DNA from 2 places in the Rhizobium sp. YTUHZ045 genome. Region 2 is predicted to be linked to the other one. Evidence: riboswitches for the same ligand, from Rfam matches in the RefSeq annotation. Region 2 holds a riboswitch; the other holds the start of a gene.

Region 1 (4,416 bases), 650 kb from region 2:
CGCCTCGACGGCAGCCTGCTCGTAGGCATCGGGGCTTTCGGGGAAGGCAAGCGCCTCGCGCAGAGTGCCGCCCGGAATATAGGCAATCTGCGGAACGAACAGCATGTCGTCGATCGGCGGCAGACCCATCGTGCCGCTGCCGCACGGCCAGAGCCCGGCCAAGGCCTGGAACAGCAGTTTGCGGTTGACGCTATGATCGCCGTTGATCATGATTTTTTCGCCGGCCTTGATCACGATATCGGTTTCACGCAGGCGAAAACCGCCGCATTCCTCGATGTCTTCGCCGATTTTGGCATTGATCACCACATCCTTCAGCGTCAGCTTGTCGGGGGTGGTGTTTTCATAGGCGATGCTGCCCTTCACGCCAAAGTCCTCGTCCATGTCGAGCAGCGCCTGGCGGAAGTCGGTGACGCGCATCAGCGTGGCACGCCATTCGGCGATCGGGCCGAAATTGGCGACATACCAGCGCAACGCCGTATTGACTTGGTTGAAGGCGCCGACCGACATCATCAGCTGCCCGAGGGTGAGGCCGCCGGAAAAATAAGCGGGTGCGGCAACGATAATGGGGATAACGATCACGAGCCAGCCGTAGCCGGCCGAAACCCAGGTGAGATTGGTATTGGCCATGGCGAGCCGCTTGACCACCCTCAGCACCGAACTGATGTCGGTGTTGATGCGCCGGCGTTCATTCTCTTCGCCGCGAGCGACGGTGATTGCCGGCATGTTCTCATTGGCATGCATCAGCGTGAAACGAAGCTCGGCCTCCTTCGAGAACCGGTCGGCATTGAGCTTGACCAGCTTGCGGCCGACGACCTGACTCAGCACCGAGGCGGAGGCGGCATAAAAAATCGCTGCCCAGACCATGTAGCCTGGAATGGAGAAGCTGTGGCCGCTGATGTGGAAGACGAAGCCGCTCGACAGCTCCCAGAGCACGCCGATGAAGCTCACCAGAAGAATGGTTGACTGTAAGAGGCCGAGAACGAGCCCTGTTGTGCTTTCGGCGAGGTTACGGGAATCCTCGTGCAGGCGCTGGTCGGGATTGACGCCGATCAGGCCGCTCGAGGCGAGCCGCAGCGCCCGCTTGCGCTTCAGCCATTGATTGACGAGATCGCGCGACAGGCCCTCGCGCATATAGAGCGCGGTCATCTGGTTCAGCCAGGCCTGCAGCACGTTGAGCAGCAGCAGCGTGCCGGCGATCATCGCAAAGATTTCGAGCTGATGGAAGAATTCGCCGAGATCGCGGCGCTCGAGCGAATCATAGAAGGGGGCGTTCCACTCGTTCAGAATGACCTGGCCATAAGCTGTCAGAAGGATGACAAGGATCAGCACGGTTGCCAGAAACAGCACCTTGCCACGCACTTCAGAATTCCAGAATGCCGAGAACATTACTCCGAGGCGATATGTCAGGCTGAAGTCGTAACCAACCTTATCCTGCCTCCTGGTGCCCGGCCTCCCCTCGATCTTATCTGCCATCATGCTTTTCCAACACCGCCCATACTGTCATTATTAACATGGTGGCGTTACCGGTCTATCAACAGATTTTATCAGTCATTAAACTGTGATGATTCTTGGCGCTCCGCTCCTGCATGCATTCGGAGTTGATTCGCGGCTCAACTGGGACTAATTAAGGCACTCCGTGGTGATTTGGCCGGCCGGCTTGCAGCCACGTTAAAAAAGTCGCTAAAGGGCCGCGTGCGGACCGGTAGCGATTTTTTCGCCGCCGGTTTTTTATTTTCGATCGAGTTGACCGCAAATGCCCATCAAGATCCCCGATACGCTGCCCGCTTTCGAAACCCTGGTTCAGGAAGGTGTGCGGGTGATGACCGAGACGATGGCGATCCGTCAGGATATAAGACCGTTGCAGATCGGCCTGCTCAACCTGATGCCCAACAAGATCAAGACCGAACTGCAGATGGCCCGTCTCGTCGGCGCTTCGCCGCTGCAGGTGGAGCTGTCTCTCATCCGCATCGGCGGCCACAAGGCGAAGAACACATCCGAAGATCACCTGCTCGCCTTCTACCAGACCTGGGAAGAGGTGAAGCAGCGCAAGTTCGATGGCTTCATCATCACCGGAGCGCCGATCGAGCTTCTGCCCTACGAGGACGTTACCTATTGGGCAGAGATGCAGGAGATCTTTAATTGGACCGAGACCAACGTCCATTCGACGATGAACGTCTGCTGGGGCGCGATGGCGGCGATCTATCACTTCCACGGCGTTCCGAAATATGAGCTTAAGGAAAAGGCCTTTGGCGTCTACCGGCACCGAAACCTGAAGCCTTCCTCCATCTATCTGAACGGCTTTTCCGACAATTTCGAGGTTCCGGTGTCGCGGTGGACCGAGGTGCGCCGCGAAGATATCGAGAAATCCGCAAGCCTTGAAATCCTGATGGAATCCAGCGAGATGGGCGTATGCCTCGTGCACGAGAAGAGGGGCCGGCGGCTCTACATGTTCAACCACGTCGAATATGATTCCACCTCGCTTTCGGATGAGTATTTCCGCGATGTGGATGCCGGCGTGCCGATCAAGATGCCGCATAATTACTTCCCGCATAATGATCCGACGCTTGCGCCGCAGAACCGCTGGCGCAGCCATGCGCACCTCTTGTTCGGTAACTGGATCAATGAGATTTACCAGACGACGCCCTATGACGTCGAAGAGATCGGCATGGATCTTTGACCGGCATTTCTTTCTGACCTGCCCGGTTGCGGTTTGGAGCAAATGCGGGCAGGTTCCGGTCCGGAACTCTATAGCGCCGCGCGTCTTATCGGACGCGCAAAGGAACGGACGGTCGATTATGTCGGATAAGTTGGAGCGGGATGTTTTCGGGCAGACGAAGGCGGGCGAAACCGTCTATCGCGTCGTCATCAATGGCGGCGGCCTGACGGCCAAGATCATCACCTGGGGCGCGGTCATCCAGGATCTGCGCCTTGCGGGACATGACGCGCCGCTGCAGCTTGGCTTCGAGGAGTTCGACAACTACCCGCTCTACTCGGCCTATTTCGGCGCGACGCCCGGCCGCTGCGCCAATCGCATCGGCGGCGGCAGGTTCACGCTCGACGGCAAGGATTATCAGCTCGAGCGGAACGAAAACGGCGTGACGCATCTGCATGGCGGCAGCGACAACATCGGCAAGCGCAACTGGACGATCGTCGAGCATGACGTCGACCGGCTGGTGATGAAGATCGTCGATCCCGACGGCCGCGCCGGCTACCCCGGCAATTGCACCATCCAGGCGACGTTCCGGGTGCATGGCAACGGCGAGCTGTCGATCACCTACGAATCAACAAGCGACCAGCCGACGCTCGCCAATGTCTGCCAGCACGCCTATTTCAATCTCGACGGCCGCGACGATGCGCTGGGCCACGACATCATGATCGCCGCCGATCACTATTTGCCGACCGACGAAAAGCAGGTGCCGACCGGCGAAATCCGGCCCGTTGCCGGCACTGAATTCGATTTCCGCGAGATGGCTCCGATGAAGCGTTTCGTCGGCAATGAACAGGCATTGTACGACCATAATTTCTGCCTGTCTCGCGAACGCACCGCCAAGCGGACTGTGGCACTCGCCCGCAGCCTCTATTCCGGCGTGTCGCTGGAAGTGCGCAGCACCGAGCCGGGCGTGCAGTTCTATGCCGGCTTCAAGCTCAATACAGGTGCTCCCGGCCTCGGCGGGCGCAAATACGGCCCGTTCGCCGGCTTCTGCCTGGAAACGCAGGTCTGGCCGGATGCGATCAACCACGAAGGCTTTCCGAATGCAGTGTTGCGCCCCGGCGAAGTGCTGCGCCAGGAGACGGACTACATCTTCACCAAGAGCTGAGCATTCTAGAGACGCACGGCTGTCAAATTTGACCGTTATAAACCCTCTTCGGTTTGCCGGAGAGGGTTTTTTTATGCCTTGTCCGATTCAGACTTGCCGATTGGTTCTATATAGGTTCTATTGTCTACCCATGGATAGAACCAGTCTAGTAGCTGAACTCAATAGACGCGGCCTGCGCGACGAAGCGTTGGCCGGGCCGCTCTACAAGCGGCTGGCGCAGGCGCTGACCAGCCTCATTCAGGAGGGCTTGCTGAAGGCCGGCACGGCGCTGCCGGGCGAGCGCGACCTTGCCGAGGCTCTCAAGCTTGGCCGCGTCACCGTGCGCACTGCCTATCGCGACCTCATGGCGGCGGGCGCACTGGAATCGCGCCACGGAAGCGGTACTTTCGTATCGGGTAAGGTGGAGCGCATGGAACAGTCGCTCTGGCGGCTTTCCTCCTTCTCCGCCGACATGCGCTCGCGCGGGCGTCTGCCGGCCGCGCGCATCTTGTCACGCGAGGTCAACACGCCGTCTCCGGAGGAATCCTTTCTGCTCGGCCTCGGCGCCGGCGAACCGGTTCTGAGACTCGACCGTCTGCGCCTCGCCGACGGCCTGCCG
Region 2 (4,416 bases):
GGGCTGAGCCGCGGCTGTTCGCCGACGACGCCGGGGCCGGTCACCTCGTCCACCACCCCGTTCTGGTCGGTGATGTTCCAGTAGCGATTGATGAGGCGAACGGCGACGCCGGAATTGTTGCTGATGACGATCCGGTAACCCCAGACATAGCGATCGTCTTCCGGATCGGATTGCTCCTCCAGATAGAACGGTTCGACCACGACTTCGATATCTCTTGTGAGGGCGCGATACATGCCTTGCACCATAGTCAAGATATGTTACCCGTATCTTATAAAGAGGCCCCGTCCGTCAAGAAACGGAACGTTGATCAGCGGTCAAATGGTGATCATCGTATGGTTTTCGATCGTTAAGCCTAATCGTCAGCGTTAATTTTACTTCGCAACGCCGGCGCGCGGGTACTTGTTCCCGCAGATCGGCGGCCGGCTCCTCATTGAAGTCCGGCCGCTATTCCAGTCGATCAGGCCGAAACCTTGGAAAGCGCCTGCGCGAAATCCTCGATCAGGTCGTCCGTATCCTCGATGCCGGCCGAAAGCCGCACCGTGCCCGGAGAAATGCCGAGTTCGGCACGCGCCTCTTCCGTCAGGTTCTTGTGCGTCGTCGTTGCCGGATGGGTGATCAGGCTTTTGCTGTCGCCGAGATTGTTGGAGATCTTGATGATCTCAAGCGCGTTCTGCAGCGAGAAGGCCGCCTCCTTGCCGCCCTTCAGCTCGAAGCAGACGAGCGTCGAGCCGCCGGTCATCTGCTTGGCGATGATGTCAGCCTGCGGGTGATCCTTGCGGCCGGGATAGATCACCTTGGCGACCTTGCCCTGCTCTGCCAGGAAATCGGCGATCTTCGCCGCATTCTCAGTCTGCTGCTTGACGCGCAGCGGCAGCGTCTCGATGCCCTTCAGAAGCGTCCAGGCATTGAACGGCGACATGGCCGGGCCGGTATGGCGGAAATAGTCGTGCAGGTTCTCGTCGATCCATGCCTTGTCGGCGAGCACCACGCCGCCGAGGCACCGGCCCTGGCCGTCGATATGCTTGGTGGCGGAATAGACGACGATATGGGCGCCGAGTTCGAGCGGCTTCTGGAAGAGCGGCGTCGCGAAGACGTTGTCGACGATCACCTTGGCGCCGACCTGGTTGGCGAGCTTGGCGACGCCTGCGATATCGATTACTTCGAGCGTCGGGTTGGTCGGGCTCTCCAGGAAGAATACCTTGGTATTCGGGCGGACCGCCTTTTCCCAATTGGCGAGATCCCGGCCGTCGACCAGCGTGCACTCGATGCCGTATTTCGGCGCAAGCGTTTCCACGACCCAGCGGCAGGAGCCGAACAGCGCGCGGGCGGCGACGATGTGGTCGCCTGCCTTGACCTGGCAGAGGACGGCGGCGGCGACGGCCGCCATGCCGGAGGCGGTGGCGCGGGCATCTTCAGCGCCTTCCAATGCGCACATGCGCTTTTCGAACATGTCGTTGGTTGGGCTGCCGTAGCGGGCATAGATGAAGCCGTCCGTTTCGCCCTTGAAGCGGGCTTCGGCCGCTTCCGACGTCTCATAGACGAAACCCTGGGTGAGATAGATTGCCTCTGATGTTTCGCCATATTGCGAACGCAGCGTGCCGCCATGCACGAGTTGGGTTGCCGGGCGCCAGGTCTTGCTCATGCCATCACCTTCACATAACAAAAAAACCGGCCGCAAAAGCAGACCGGTTTCATAACCCGGTCTTTTTAGCCACTTGTTTAACGTGGCTGCAAGCCGACCGGCCAAATCACCACGGGATAATTCTGCAATACTGCTGTTAGCTGCTTGCGTCAATTCCCCGAGTTTGGTTTTGTCGGCGGCAAAATGATGGATGGGGCATGATGGCTCGCGAAACTGGAATTCTGGCGGACCGCGCGATTGCGGCACTGTTCGAAACGGGGCGTCTGAACTCCGAGCGGGAGCTCGACCGCGATCAGATCCAGCCGGCAAGTCTCGACCTGCGCTTAGGAAGCAAGGCGTTTCGTGTGCGCGCTTCCTTCATGCCCGGCCCCTCGCATCTGGTCTCGGACAAGCTCGATCGGCTGAGCCTGCACGTGATCGACCTTTCCCAGGGCGCGGTGCTCGAAACCGGTTGCGTCTATATCGTGCCGCTGATGGAGAGCTTAGCGCTGCCTGCCGACATGTCGGCTTCGGCCAATCCGAAGAGCTCGACCGGCAGGCTCGATATCTTCACCCGCGTCATCACCGACTACGCCCAGGAATTCGACAAGATCCCGCCGGGCTATTCCGGCCCGCTCTATCTCGAAATCAGCCCGCGCACCTTCCCGATCGTCGTGCGCCGCGGCTCGCGCTTGTCGCAGATCCGCTTCCGTGTCGGCCAGTCCGTGCTCGGCGAGCCGGAACTTCTGAGGCTGCATGAAAGCGAAACGCTCGTTGCCAGCAAGCAGCCGAACGTCTCGGGCGGCGGCATTGCGCTGTCGATCGATCTCACCGGCGACAAGGACGGCCTGATCGGTTATCGCGGCAAACACCATACCGCCGTCGTCGACGTCGATGAGAAGGACCAGCACGATATTTTTGATTTCTGGGAACCGCTCTACAGCCGCGGCCGCAACGAGCTGATCCTCGATCCCGACGAGTTCTATATCCTTGTCTCGCGTGAAGCCGTGCATGTGCCGCCGGATTATGCCGCCGAGATGACCCCCTTCGATCCGCTGGTCGGCGAATTCCGCGTCCACTATGCCGGCTTCTTCGATCCGGGCTTCGGCCACGCGCCGGCCGGCGGGCGCGGCAGCCGCGCCGTGCTCGAAGTGCGAAGCCACGAAGTGCCCTTCATCCTCGAAGACGGGCAGATCGTCGGCCGCCTGGTCTACGAGCACATGCAGGAAAAACCGGCCAGCCTATACGGCTCCGGCCTCGGCTCCAACTACCAGGCCCAGGGCCTCAAGCTCTCGAAGCACTTCCGGATCTGAAACGCGACTTGACAGCCGCCCCCATCTGTTGGAAATCTCAGCGCATCGCGGGTGTAGCTCAATGGTAGAGCAGCAGCTTCCCAAGCTGAATACGAGGGTTCGATTCCCTTCACCCGCTCCAGCGATCCTTCCGGCGACGCGCAGAAATGTTCATTAAAGAACACGATAGCCTGAATATTACTTAGGCTCGCGGGTAACAATATGCGATGACAGTTGGTGCCTGCTAACTTCCTTTAGTGGCGCATACCCCGATATAATCCATCTGCCGCCAGAAGTTGACCCTGAATCAATATTTATACAATGGTTGTGTCGATAGTAGCGACAATGGTTGCTCAACGCTCTAAAGAGTTGAACGCAACTTTTGATATTGATTCGTTGGCATGGGAGCTATTTGTGTGACGTATTCCGAATTCGAATTGACGCGCCTCGATCCAAATACGTTCGAACACTTGGTAAACTCATTGGCGTTGCACGTGCTAGGTGCTGGGCACACGGGATTTGGGCCTGGACCTGATGGCGGTCGTGATGGATTCTTCGAGGGCGCTTCGAATTATCCAAGCGAAAAAGATGCTTGGTCCGGGATATGGTATATCCAGTCAAAGTTTCACGCGCCTAACCTTTCCAAAGACCATGGCAAATGGCTTTTGGCTCAACTGGAAGAAGAGCTAAAAGCCTTCGCCGCTCAAAATACGAAGCGCAAATGGCCGGACATCTACATCCTCGCCACCAATTTCGACCCCTCTGGCGTACCTGAGACCGGTGTATATGATCAAGCCAAAGCGTTAGTGAAGAAATACCGCCCGCAGCTAGTTAAGCGGTTCCACATTTGGGGTGGAGCAAAAATTCTCAGCCTGCTCTCCACATACGAGGCTGTTGCGGCCCAGTATGGCGAGTTTGTAACGGCTGGACACGTAATCAGAAATATTTACAAAACCCTAAATGACGCCTCTGCGGACGGAGACGACATATTAAGGCATTTTCTTGTTACGGATTTTCAGGGCCAGCTCTACTCCAAGCTTGAACAAGCAGGCTCCGACGAAGAGGACAAGCCACCTCTACAAGACATATTTACAGACCTTCCCTTTATAACGCCGGCAAAAAACCAACTTGCGGCGAAAGCTTTAGCTAAATCACTTGCTTATCCTCAAGCTCTTCCCGACGACGTCGCCGACATCGACCTTTGGGAGAGGTGGCAACGCGACCCCGAACGAGCACGCATCTGGTTCATAAAAGGCGGTCCAGGCCAGGGGAAATCGACGATCACCCAATTCATCGCTCAAGTTCAGCGCGCCTCTTTGATACTCACTGCTGACGGACCGTCCGTCACTCCAAAGCAAAAGAAATTAGCGAGAAACATCAAGCAAGTTGGCATCGATTTGGAGTTGTGGCCAATAGCGCCACGCATTCCGGTAACGGTAGAGTTGAAGTCTTACGCGCAGTGGTTTGGTGAGCAGCCGGATAAAGCAACGCGACTACTAGCTT

Evidence for each region. Region 2 has a riboswitch for S-adenosylmethionine ahead of NMA58_RS00870 (O-succinylhomoserine sulfhydrylase). Riboswitches for the same ligand answer to the same signal wherever they lie in the genome.
Region 1: another riboswitch for S-adenosylmethionine. It lies ahead of metA (homoserine O-acetyltransferase MetA); the one in region 2 lies ahead of NMA58_RS00870 (O-succinylhomoserine sulfhydrylase).

The regions. Positions count from the first base shown of each region.
Region 1 covers NZ_CP101432.1:4,022,881-4,027,296, forward strand. The annotation lists gene NMA58_RS19760 (ABC transporter ATP-binding protein/permease) at 1-1,473, opposite strand, end outside; SAM riboswitch at 1,627-1,704, shown strand; gene metA (homoserine O-acetyltransferase MetA) at 1,754-2,677, shown strand; gene NMA58_RS19770 (aldose epimerase family protein) at 2,796-3,818, shown strand; gene NMA58_RS19775 (GntR family transcriptional regulator) at 3,949-4,416, shown strand, end outside.
Region 2 covers NZ_CP101432.1:171,406-175,821, forward strand. The annotation lists gene apaG (Co2+/Mg2+ efflux protein ApaG) at 1-233, opposite strand, end outside; gene NMA58_RS00870 (O-succinylhomoserine sulfhydrylase) at 458-1,642, opposite strand; SAM riboswitch at 1,687-1,765, opposite strand; gene NMA58_RS00875 (2'-deoxycytidine 5'-triphosphate deaminase) at 1,840-2,934, shown strand; tRNA gene NMA58_RS00880 (tRNA-Gly) at 2,982-3,055, shown strand; gene NMA58_RS00885 (hypothetical protein) at 3,330-4,416, shown strand, end outside.